Regions from separate parts of the Bradyrhizobium manausense genome, predicted to be linked through region 1. Evidence: predicted binding sites of a transcription regulator. Region 1 holds the regulator's gene; each other region holds the start of a gene.
The links. The regulator PhoB, encoded in region 1, activates phosphate uptake and scavenging genes when phosphate is short. The targets are predictions, from matches to a motif close to TGTCATNNANCTGTCAT.
Positions count from the first base shown of each region.

Region 2: phnC (phosphonate ABC transporter ATP-binding protein) is a predicted target of PhoB. The motif match lies at 1,329-1,345, and genes of this name have one in related genera.
Region 3: JQ631_RS20040 (DUF2794 domain-containing protein) is a predicted target of PhoB. The motif match lies at 1,498-1,514, and genes of this name have one in related genera.

Region 1 is NZ_JAFCJI010000001.1:3,564,245-3,568,339, reverse strand. Features, by position in the region: gene pstA (phosphate ABC transporter permease PstA) at 1-214, shown strand, start outside; gene pstB (phosphate ABC transporter ATP-binding protein PstB) at 211-1,032, shown strand; gene phoU (phosphate signaling complex protein PhoU) at 1,044-1,760, shown strand; gene phoB (phosphate regulon transcriptional regulator PhoB) at 1,783-2,496, shown strand; gene JQ631_RS17070 (GcrA family cell cycle regulator) at 2,595-3,107, opposite strand; gene JQ631_RS17065 (aspartate aminotransferase family protein) at 3,565-4,095, shown strand, end outside.
Region 2 is NZ_JAFCJI010000002.1:1,235,973-1,240,067, reverse strand. Features, by position in the region: gene JQ631_RS26190 (alpha-D-ribose 1-methylphosphonate 5-triphosphate diphosphatase) at 1-618, opposite strand, end outside; gene JQ631_RS26185 (transferase hexapeptide repeat family protein) at 615-1,271, opposite strand; gene phnC (phosphonate ABC transporter ATP-binding protein) at 1,445-2,254, shown strand; gene phnD (phosphonate ABC transporter substrate-binding protein) at 2,320-3,249, shown strand; gene phnE (phosphonate ABC transporter, permease protein PhnE) at 3,325-4,095, shown strand, end outside.
Region 3 is NZ_JAFCJI010000001.1:4,187,832-4,191,926, forward strand. Features, by position in the region: gene acnA (aconitate hydratase AcnA) at 1-20, shown strand, start outside; gene JQ631_RS20035 (DUF1223 domain-containing protein) at 239-1,018, shown strand; gene JQ631_RS20040 (DUF2794 domain-containing protein) at 1,579-1,950, shown strand; gene JQ631_RS20045 (GNAT family N-acetyltransferase) at 2,079-2,609, opposite strand; gene JQ631_RS20050 (Bax inhibitor-1/YccA family protein) at 2,838-3,629, opposite strand; gene JQ631_RS20055 (ABC transporter permease) at 3,914-4,095, opposite strand, start outside.

The sequences.
Region 1 (4,095 bases):
GCCGCTGCTCTTCACCGCGCTGTCGAACCAGTTCTTCAGCCTCGGCCTGAACAAGACGATGGCGAACCTGCCTGTGACCATCAACAATTTCGTCCAGAGCCCTTACGCCTATTGGAAGCAGCTCGCCTGGAGCGGCGCGCTGCTGATCACCCTCACTGTGCTTGCCTTGAACATTGGCGCGCGCATTCTCGGCGCCGAGAGGACTGCAAAATGACCGATCTTTCCGTATCGATGAGTGCGTCCGGCGGACTGCCCCAGGCGCCGGTGCTGCCCGAGGCGCCTGCCAAGGTAACGGTGCGCAACCTCAACTTCTATTACGGTGAGCACCACGCGCTGAAGAACATCAATCTGGCGCTCGGCACCAACCGTGTCACGGCCTTCATCGGCCCGTCCGGCTGCGGCAAGTCGACCCTGCTGCGCATCTTCAACCGGATGTACGACCTTTATCCGGGCCAGCGCGTCATCGGTCAGCTGATGCTCGACCAGACCAATATCCTCGACCCCAAGCTGGACCTCAACCTGCTGCGCGCCCGCGTCGGCATGGTGTTCCAGAAGCCGACGCCGTTCCCGATGACGATCTACGAGAACATCGCCTTCGGCATCCGTCTCTATGAGAAGATCTCGAAGTCCGAGATGGACGACCGCGTCGAGAAGGCGCTGCGCGGCGGCGCGCTCTGGAACGAGGTCAAGGACAAGCTCAACGCCTCCGGCCTGTCGCTCTCCGGCGGCCAGCAGCAGCGTCTCTGCATCGCCCGCACCGTCGCGGTGCGGCCCGAGGTGATCCTGTTCGACGAGCCCTGCTCGGCGCTCGATCCGATCTCGACCGCCAAGGTCGAGGAGCTGATCCAGGAACTGTCCGAGAACTACACGATCGCGATCGTCACCCATAACATGCAGCAGGCGGCCCGCGTCTCCGACAAGACCGCCTTCATGTATCTCGGCGAGCTGATCGAGTTCGACGACACCAGCAAGATCTTCACGTCGCCGACCGACCGGCGCACGCAGGATTACATCACCGGCCGGTTCGGCTGAGGAGACGGAACATGGGTTCTGAACATACCGCAAAAGCTTTCGACACCGACCTCCAGGAGCTCACGCGCCTGGTGGCCGAGATGGGCGGCATCGCCGAGCGCATGATCGTCGATTCCGTCGATGCGCTGATCCGCCGCGACGTCGCGCTCGGCCAGCGCGTGGTCACCATCGATGCGGAGCTCGACGCGCTCCAGAAGAAGATCGAGGAGCGCGCCGTGCTCACCATCGCGCGCCGCCAGCCGATGGCGGTGGATCTGCGCGAGATCGTCGGCGCCATGCGCGTCGCCACCGATCTCGAGCGGATCGGCGACCTCGCCAAGAACATGGGCAAGCGCGTCGCCGCGCTGGAGACGGATTTCCATCCGCTCAAGCTGTTCCGTGGCCTCGAGCACATGACCGATCTCGTTCAGCAGCAGGTTAAGTCGGTGCTGGACGCCTATGCCGCGCATGATCTGCCGGCGGCGATGGCGGTGTGGAAGGGCGACGAGGAAGTCGATGCCATCTGCACCTCGCTGTTCCGCGAGCTCCTCACCTACATGATGGAGGATCCGCGCAACATCTCGTTCTGCATCCATCTGATGTTCTGCGCCAAGAACATCGAGCGGATCGGCGACCATGCCACCAACATTGCCGAGACCGTGTTCTACATGATCGAAGGCCAGGCCATCACCGACAAGCGGCCGAAGGGCGACATGACGACCTTCGCCACGACGGTCCCCAATACCTGAATCCTCAAGGAGCGACGACCCTATGGGCGCACGCATTATGGTGGTTGAGGACGAGGAGGCTCTGACCGAGCTTCTTCGCTACAACCTCGAAGGCGACGGTTATGACGTCGAGACGGTGATGCGCGGTGACGACGCCGACACCCGCCTCAAGGAGCACATCCCCGATCTGATCGTGCTCGACTGGATGTTGCCGGGACTGTCGGGCATCGAGCTGTGCCGCCGGCTGCGGACGCGGTCCGACACCAAGCAGCTGCCGATCATCATGCTCACCGCGCGCGGCGAGGAGAGCGAGCGGGTGCGGGGCCTCGCGACCGGCGCCGACGATTATATCGTCAAGCCGTTCTCGGTGCCCGAGCTGCTCGCGCGCGTGAAGGGCCTGCTGCGGCGCGCCAGCCCCGAGCGGCTGGCAACCGTCCTGGCCTTCGGCGACATCGAGCTCGACCGCGAGAAGCGGCGCGTGGCGCGCTCCGGACGGCCGATCGATCTCGGCCCGACCGAGTATCGCCTGCTCGAGTTCTTCCTGGAGCATCCCGGCCGGGTGTTCTCGCGCGAGCAGTTGCTCGATAGCGTCTGGGGCCGCGACATCTATATCGACGAGCGCACCGTCGACGTGCATATCGGCCGTTTGCGCAAGCTGCTCAATCTCGGCCGCGAGCAGGACCCGATCCGCACCGTCCGCGGCGCCGGCTACGCGCTCGATGACCGCTTTGCGAAGGCGGAGCAGGCATCGAGCTAGCTGCACGCTAGCCAAACAAAAAAGCGCGCCCGGTGGCGCGCTTTTTTATGTCTCGATCGGCCCGGCCTGTGCCGGAACGACGTCGTCCAAGGCTGTGCTCAGCGCGTGCCCGGCTTCGGCGCCGCACGACGGCGATCGGCGGCCGGCTGATACGCCACGCGCGAGTGCTGGGCGCAATAGGGCAGGCCGGAGAGTGCCTTGCCGCCGCAGAAGAAGAAATCCGGGCTCGAGGGATCGCCGACCGGCCAGTGGCAGGTCGCCTCGTTCAGCTCGAGCAGCGATAGCCGCTGGCTCATCGGCACCACGTTGTCGTAGGTGACCGGTTCGGCCTCGACCTCGACCTCGAAGGCCTGCGCCAGCGCGGTGTTGCCGCGTGAGATCGGGCGGCTCACCCGCATCATGTGCTGCGCGGGACGCGCCTTGCGCGGCCGCGGAGCTGCCGAAGACGGGCTCTTGGCGCGGCCGGACAGGCCGAGCCTGTGAACCTTGCCGATCACGGCGTTACGGGTGACATTCCCAAGCTCAGCGGCGATCTGGCTGGCCGAAAGTCCGGCCTCCCAGAGCTTTTTAAGCTGTTCGACGCGATCGTCGGACCAGGTCAAAACCGTCATTGCACCCTTTCCTTCGCCGCGCGCCCGCCATCCTGGGGCCGCACGGCGAATGCCTAAGCTTCGAAAAACCCGTGCCGCCAGAATCCCTTAAGGCTCGCCGGGCGCGATGAGACGCCCGAACGTTTACGCCGGTACAAAGAGGACTCTTGGGATCAGAACCGCTGCACGAGATGTCGTATCTGACAAGCCAAACGCTACAATATGGCGTGACTCGCGCGCAAGAGTCCGCCGACTCGCTTCCACATGTTCCGTGGTGGAAATCCCGCAAATTCGTCACCGCAAGACTACGGATTCAGCGTTTCGCCAGGCTTTCCGGGCGGCATTGACACCCGTTTCACCAGGCCTAAGATGGTCATGCGTGCCGCCCTTAAAAGGCGGCACGTTTCGTTTTCCGGGCCGGTCAATGGTGCGTTGCGCAATGCACGCGTCGTCCGTCCGCAACAATCAAGTGATCGTCATGACCAACAGCGCAGCGCCGCATTTGCTCCCCGTTTTCGCCAGGGCCGACATCGGTTTTGAGCGCGGTGAAGGCGTCTGGTTGATCGCAACCAACGGCGATCGCTATCTCGATTTCACCTCGGGCGTGGCGGTGAATGCGCTCGGCCATGCCCATCCGGCGCTGGTCAAGGCGTTGCAGGAGCAGGCGACCAGGCTCTGGCACATGTCGAACCTGTTCCAGAGCCCGGACGGCGAGAAGCTCGCCCAGCGCCTGTGCAACGAGAGCTTTGCGGACTTCGTGTTCTTCTGCAATTCCGGCGCTGAAGCGCTGGAGGGCGTGATCAAGCTGGTCCGCCATTATCACTTCTCCAAGGGCCATCCCGAGCGCTATCGCATCATCACCTTCGAGGGCGCCTTCCACGGCCGCACGCTGGCGACGCTGGCCGCGACGGGCTCGGCAAAATATCTCGAAGGGTTTGGTCCGCCGATGGAGGGTTTCGATCAGGTCCCGCACGGCGACATCGAGGCCGTGAAGAAGGCGATCGGTCCG
Region 2 (4,095 bases), on a different contig from region 1:
ATCGGCGGCGCGCGAGACGATATGCGCGACGAGCTTGTCGAAATCCTCGCTCGACAGGCCGGTGCGCTCCACCATGCGGTTGCGCTTGCGAGGATTGGAGATGTCGGCAACGACCCCGTCCATGTGGTCATTGAAGGCGAACAAATCGACACGGCCCTCGGCGAGCCACTCGCTGATCTCGTCCTCGGCATCGAGATTGTGGGTCTCGTGCCGCAAATGAAAGCGGGTGTCGGCGGCGAAGTGCGGACGCTGCCGTTCGATTGCCTCAAGCAGGCGTCTTGCATTGTCGCCACTGCGCAGGCCCGGCTCCCACGACCATGTGGTGGCGTGGAACACCGTGGTGATGCCGTTGCTGACGACCTGCCGGTCGGTGTCGGCGAGCGCAATGTCGATCGGGAAATCGACGCCGGCCCGCGGCATCATCTGCCGCTCGAAGGCATCGCCGTGCAGATCAACGATGCCGGGCAGCACCAGCAAATCGCGCGCATCGATCGCCAACCGCGCGCGGCCGCGAGACGCGTCGATCTGCGCGATGTCCGTTCCAGAGATTGCGAGTGAAGTTTCGGTGAGCTCGGAGCCGACCAGGGCCCGGCCTCCCTCGATGAAAATGTCTGTCACGCGACCGCGCTTCGTTTGCTGGAAGAGGAATTTGCCTTTGCTTCGTATGCCGACAGGAAATCTTCAATTGTGAGCTTGCGGAAATCAGGCAGCGCCTCACGCAATTTGTCGTGATTCCAGTCCCACCATGCCAGCTTTGCAAGCCGTCCGGCAACCTCTTCCGAGAACCGCCGCCGCACGATCCGCGCCGGATTGCCGGCAACGATCGTGTAGGCCGGCACGTCCTTGGTGACAATGGCGCCGGCCGCGATCACCGCGCCAGTGCCGACGTTGCGGCCCGGCAGCACGACCGCGCCATGGCCGATCCAGACGTCATGGCCGATATGGACGTGATGCTGGCGCCGCCAGTCGAAGAAGTCTGTATCGTCGCTCTCGTCCGGAAAGTAGGCGCTGGAGCGGTAGGTGAAATGCGCCTGGGTCGCGCGATGCATCGGATGATTGCCGGGATTGATCCGCGTCATCGCCGCGATCGAGCAGAACTTTCCGATGGTGGTGTAGGTGATCTGCGCGTCGTTGACGACGTAGGAGTAATCGCCCATCGCGACCTCGTGCAGGATGGTGCGCGCGCCGACCTCGGTGTAGGCGCCGAGCCTGGTTTCGTGCAGCTTCGCCGAAGCATCGATGGTCGGCTCGACCGATAGCACCTTGGCCATGTTGCATCCGGAGTTCGAGGGCGGGCGCTCGTCTTCGAGTGGCTTGATGACATCATCATGACGACGACATGACAGGGGATGAGGTGGGTTGGATCGCCGCACTGCATTGCGCATGTCACACAAGTGTCAACCGTCAGGGATAGCGGTGGGCCCCAGCTACTCTGGAGCCCTGCATGCTGGTGGTGGAAGGTCTGACGTGCCGCTTCGGCGCAAAAGCCGCGGTGGACGACGCGTCGTTTCAAATCTCCCCCGGCGGATTCGTCGGTGTGATCGGGCGCTCCGGCGCCGGCAAGTCGACCTTGCTGCGAACCATCAATCGTCTGGTGACGCCGACGCAGGGTCGTATCCTGTTCGACGGCCTCGACGTCACCGCGCTGCGCGGCAAGGAGCTGCGGCAGTGGCGGGCGCGCTCGGCGATGATCTTCCAGCAATTCAATCTGGTTGGCCGCCTCGATGTCCTGACCAACGTGCTGATGGGGCGTCTTGCCACCATGCCGGCCTGGCGCTCGCTCTCGCAGATCTGGCCCGAGCAGGACAAGGCGCTGGCGATGTCCGCGCTGGAACAGTTCGACATCGCCCCGCTCGCCGCCCAGCGCGCCGACCAGCTCTCCGGCGGCCAGCAGCAGCGCGTGGCGATTGCCCGCGCCCTGGTGCAGCAGCCCGATATCATCCTCGCCGACGAGCCGATTGCCTCGCTCGATCCGCGCAATACCAAGATCGTCATGGATGCGCTTCTGCGCATCAACAAGCATTTCGGCATCACGGTGATCTGCAATCTGCATTCGCTCGATCTGGCGCGCAGCTATTGCGACCGCCTCATCGGCATGGCCCAGGGCCGCGTAGTGTTCGACGGCGCGCCGTCCGCGCTGACCGATCTCGTCGCGCGTGAGCTCTACGATCTCGAGGCCGCCGACGTCATGGGCGGCACATCTGCGCCGTTGCCGGAGGGCGTCCCGGCACTCGGAACGGCCGCGGCGGCTTGAGCCGCCGCGCATCCGTCATTTCCAGTTTCTTGCGTCAACCGATCCTATCAGATGAAGAGGACATCATGATCACTCGCAGACTCGTTCTTGCCGGCGCAGCCGCGCTGACCCTTGCCGGATCCGCTTCCGCCGAAGACTGGAAGACGAAATATCCGGAGATCACCTTCGCCGCGATCCCGGCCGAGAACGGCTCGGGCGTGACCGAGCGCTACGGTCCTTTCATCAACTATCTGTCGAAGGAGCTCGGCATCAAGGTAACGCTGCGTGTCGCCAATGACTACGCTGCCCTCATCGAGGGCCAGCGCGCCGGCAACATCCAGATCGGCTATTACGGTCCGGCTTCCTTTGCGCGCGCCCGTCTCACCGGCGTCAAGACCGATGCCTTCGTGATCGACGTCAATTCCGACGGCTCGAAGGGCTACTACTCCGTCTTCTACGTGCTGGCGAAATCGCCGTACCAGAAGATCGAGGACCTCAAGGGCAAGAATCTCGGGCTTGTCGATCCGAACTCCACGTCCGGCAACAACATGCCCCGCTTCAAGCTGAACGCGATGAGCATCGATCCCGATGCCTATTTCTCCAAGGTGGTCTTCACCGGCAGCCACGAGAACGCCGTTCTGGCGCTGGCCCAGGGCACCGTCGACGTCGCCGCCAACTGGTGGAACGCCGACGACGATTCCAACCTGACCCGCATGCTCAACAAGGGCATGGTGAAGTCGGCCGACGGCACGCCGATGAAGAAGGAGGACTTCCGCATCATCGGGAAGTCCGACCTCATCATCAACTCGCCCTACGCCTACCTGAGCGATCTGCCCGAGGACATGAAGGCCGCGATCAAGAAGGCCTTCCTGGATGCCGCGCAGAAGGATCCCGAGGCGTTCAAGAAGCTTTCCGACGGCAAGAACAAGCCGTGGGAGCCGATCGCAAATGACGATTACAACAAGACCATCGAGCTGATTAAGTTCGTCGACAATCTGCGCAAGAAGGCGTCCTGATCTCGTCGGGACGATTTGCTGGAGCCGGGTCGATGGACCCGGCTCTTCTCTTGAGGGATCCTTTCCGCTGAACCCATGACCGTTGCGGTTTCGCTTCTCCCCGAGCAGCAGCTTGCTGTCCTCAATGCCGCTTACCGCAAGGCGGTGGCGCGCAAACGCCTGCGCCTGCTGGCGGGCCTCGTCGTCTTCGTCGCCGCGCTGATCGTGGTCTCGATCGGTGCCGAGGTGAACCTGCGCACGCTCTTCACTTATTTCGGCCATTTCGTCAGCTATTTCGACCGCATCTTCACCCTCGATAGCGGCCAGCGGGTTTGGATCAATTTTGGCGAGTGGTTCTGGGGCTGGCACAAATGGCTCAGGCTGCTCGGCGAGACGCTGCTGATCAGCTATGTCGGCACCCTGATCGGTGCGGTCCTCGCCTTCGGCCTCAATTTCTTCGCGGCCGAGAACACCTCGCCTGCGACGTGGCTGCGCTTCACGGTGCGGCGCCTGCTCGAATTCGCCCGCACGGTGCCCGGCATCGTGTTCGCGCTGATCTTCGTCATCGCCTTCGGCCTCGGGCCGATGGCCGGCGTGCTCGCGATCGCGATCCACTCCACCGGGGCGCTCGGAAAGCTGTTCTCCGAGATCGTCGAGAACGCCGACATGAAGCCGGTCGAGGGCATCCGCTCAACAGGCGCGAGCTGGATCTCCTGCATGCGCTTTGCGATCCTGCCGCAGGTCTCGGCGGGCTATGCCAGCTACGCGCTGCTGCGCTTCGAGATCAATGTGCGCGAGGCGTCCGTGATGGGCTTTGTCGGCGCCGGCGGCATCGGGCAGGAACTGATCGTCGCGATCCGCAAGTTC
Region 3 (4,095 bases), 620 kb from region 1:
TGCGCAAGCTCGCGGCCTAAGCGCGAATTTGTGAACGGTGGCTCACCGCGACGTGAGTAGAAGGTTAAACGAAGGCGGCCTATCAAAAGGCCGCCTTCGTACGTTTGCGGCCATGCTTCGGGTGGACCCGCCGGGCAAAAAAGTCGCTTCGGCGGTCGAAGGTGCTGCGCCCCGTAAGACTACGGTGACCATCAGGCGATAAGATCCCCCTCACGAGCTACCATGTGTGACGTTCGACATGACTGGAATGATCGCTTCTAATTTCGCTTCGCGCTGGTCCGGTGCATTCTGGTCGGGAGCACTCGGCATCTGCGCGATCGTCGCCGTCATCCGTCCGGCCGAGGCCGATCCCCGCGCCGTGGTCGAACTCTTCACGTCCCAGGGCTGCTCCTCCTGCCCGCCCGCCGACAAGGTCATCGGCGACCTCGCCAAGGATCCCTCGATCATCGCGCTGAGCATGCCGATCGATTATTGGGATTATCTTGGCTGGAAGGACACGCTGGCGGATTCACGTTTCTCGGCGCGGCAGCGCGCCTATTCACGCATGCGCGGTGATCGCGAGGTCTATACGCCGCAGGTCGTGGTCAATGGCGCCGCGCATGTCATCGGCAGCGACCGCGCTGGCATTGAAAGCGCCATCGGCAAGACCGACCTTGGCACCGGCGTGATGAGCGTGCCGGTGACGATGTCGCTGGCGGGCAAGCAGATCAACGTGTCGGTCGCTGCGAGCAAGGAGCCGACGGTCTCGCATGGCGAGGTCTGGATCTGCTCGATCGCGAAATCGGTGCCGATCGAGATCGGCCGCGGCGAGAACCGCGGACAGCAGATCACCTACCACAATGTCGTGCGCAATCTGCTTAAGGTCGGCGACTGGAACGGACATCCCGAAAGCTGGACCGTGCCGCTCGAGAATCTGACGTCACGCGATGGCGTCGACGGTGCGGTGGTCTATGTCCAGGACGGCAGCCGCGACAAGCCCGGCCCGATGCTGGGCGCGGCATACACGTCGCTGCACTGAAGCGCGCTTGGATCGTCTCGGCAATTGATTGCTCGTCATTCCGGCGCGCCTCCTGGCGCGAGCCCGGAATCCATTTCTCAATGTGAAAAATTGGATTGATGGATTCCGGGCTCGCGCTTCGCGCGCCCCGGAATGACAGCGAGTCGAAAACGTCCCGCCATAAACAAAAAAGGACCAACTCGCGTTGGCCCTCCTTGTAGCGCGTACAGACCCGATCCTGTCCGACCCCGGGGGGCTGGGGGCTGAGGAATCCGGAACCGAAAGGACCGGGTCAACGCACATAAGCCTTTTCGCAGTGCAGGGCGGCAGGCGATGGGCGGAAAAGCGGCGATCCTGTGATTCCTGCTAACGATCCCGTGACGGTTTGCCGCTGTGAAGCTCCACCGTTGCGTGTGTCATGATTCGCAACCCGTCGGCGAGTTGAATCACGATCCCCAAGAGGCCCTTCAGAGCCCCTTGCGGTGGGGAACAGTTGGCGCAATCATGCCATTGTCATGATCCGCGGCTCCGGGGACGGTCTTCGCGGACGTGGGTCATGCTGATGCGACAGGAGGCGCTCCATGAATTTGACGTCGGAGGATGCCGATCCGAGCGAGCAGCGCGCGGCGGCGCGCCCCGCCGCTGCGAATGCCCAACCGAACCGGGTGACCTTCAACCGGCTCGAGCTGAACCGAATTCTCAATCTCTACGGCCGCATGGTCGCCGATGGTGAATGGCGCGACTATGCCATCGACTTCCTGAAGGACCGTGCGGTGTTCTCGGTCTATCGCCGCGCCTCGGAAGTGCCGATCTATCGCATCGAGAAAGACCCGCGGCTCGCGCGCAAGCAGGGCATGTACAGCGTGATATCGGCGACCGGCCTGATCCTGCGCCGCGGCCATGAACTCGACCGCGTGCTGCTGGTGATCGATCGGAAGCTGGCGGTGGTGTAGCGGCACGCGCGGTGCCGCAGGGTGGGCAAAGCGAAGCGTGCCCACGTGCTCGCAGATGAATGAGAGATCGTGGGCACGGCGCTGCGCGCCTTTGCTCACCCTGCGACGCCGGTGATGTGGCGAAGAAGCTACTTCTCCGGCACCGTCTTCGCGCCCTCGCCGAGGTCGCGCTGCATCATCACCGTATCCAGCCAGCGGCCAAATTTCAGGCCGACATTCGGATGCGTACCGATCATCTTGAAGCCGCCCCGGGTATGCACGCCGATCGAGCCGGCATTGGCGGAATCGCCGATGACCGCGATCATCTGGCGGAACCCGCGCGCCTCGCATGCGGTGATCAGCTTCTCCAGCAGCAGAGAGCCGATGCCGCGGCGATGGAAGCTTGGGTCCAGATAGATCGAGTTCTCGACCGTGAAGCGATAGGCTGGGCGCGGCCGGTAGGCGCCGGCATAGGCGTAGCCGGCGATGCGGCCGTCGAGCGTGGCGACGAAATAGGGATAGCCGCCGTCGACCAGCGCGCGGTAGCGGCGCGTCATCTCGGCCAGATCGGGCGGATCGATCTCGAATGTCGCCGTGCCCTCGCGGACGGCCTGCTGGTAGATGGCGGTGATGGCGGGAAGGTCGGCCTCGGTGGTGGGCCTGATTTCGGGTGCGGACATGCGGCGAGATTAGAGGCTTCGCAGGACGGCTGGAAGAGGCAACGCGGCTTCCACACACCCCGTCATTGCGAGGAGCTCTTGCGACGAAGCAATCCAGGAATGCATCTGTGAAGGCAGTCTGGATTGCGTCGCTGCGCTCGCAATGTCGGCGGTTAGGGAAACACCCGGCCCCAAACAAAAACCCCGGCCTCGCGGCCGGGGTTCGTGTCCGTTCTCTCGTCCTGGCGCTTAGTCGCGCTGGCCGAGCAGCTGCAGCAGCAGCGTGAACAGGTTGATGAAGTTCAAGTACAGCGACAGCGCACCGGAAATCGCCGCACGCTCGGCGATGTCACCGCCGGCTGACGCGTAGCCGTAGATGTAGTCGTTCTTCAGCCGCTGCGTATCCCAGGCGGTGAGGCCCGCGAACACGAGAACGCCGACCACGGACACCACGAACTGCAGCACCGAGCTGGCCAGGAACAGGTTCACCAGGCTCGCGATGATGATGCCGATCAGGCCCATGAACAGGAACGAGCCCATGCCGCTCATGTCACGCTTGGTGGTGTAGCCGTAGAGGCTCAGCGCGCCGAAGGTTGCCGCGGTGATGAAGAACACCCGCACGATCGAGGTGTGCGTATACACCAGGAAGATCGAGGACAGCGAAATGCCCATCAGCGCCGAGAACACCCAGAACAGGATCTGGGCGGTCGAGGGTGCCAGGCGGTTGATGCCGGCCGAGATCACGAACACCATGGCGAGCGGCGCCAGCATGAACAGATATTTCAGCGGGCTCACGAACATCGCGTAGCCGAACGGCGTCAGGAACAGCTTGCCGACGCGGACGGCTTCCGGCGTCGGCACGTCAGTCACGGCAGCCATGTAGACACCGAGCGCGGCCAGACCGGTGATGGCGAGGCCGATGCTCATGTAATTGTAGATGCGCAGCATATAGGCGCGCAGGCCGGCGTCGACCGTCGCGGCGTCAACACGCCCGGCGGCCCTACCGAAAGGAGAAGCGTAATTGCGGTCTAGGTCCGACATGGTCGAATTCCCGTTGGTTGGTCCGGTCCGGTACGAGGGTCGCCGTGCCGCCGGTTCGTCAAATTCTATCTCGGATACCGATGTCTGCCGACATTAATTCTGGCTAACAATTCGGAGCTCCGAACCCATCCGATATGTGGGAAACTAACACATCCGCTGCAACCGTCCACGCGCGGCTGAATGTCGCCCTCCGCATGCGTTCCTGACGCGAACCTGACAAGCGGGCGTGGTTAATCGCAGAAATCGTGCGATTTCGGTCCCGCACCGCCATCCGCTACCTTTTGTCACAAATTCCGCAACACCGTGGCGGGCTTTTTGTTCAACGCCAGCAGCGTGCCGGCGAGCCCGAGCCCGACCGTGACGATCAGGGCAGCCGCGACCACGCCGGCCGCGCTGCCGGCCTGCCAGACGAAGGTCAGCGTCATCAGCCGCGTCACGATCATCCACGCCGCGACGCTGCCGGCGA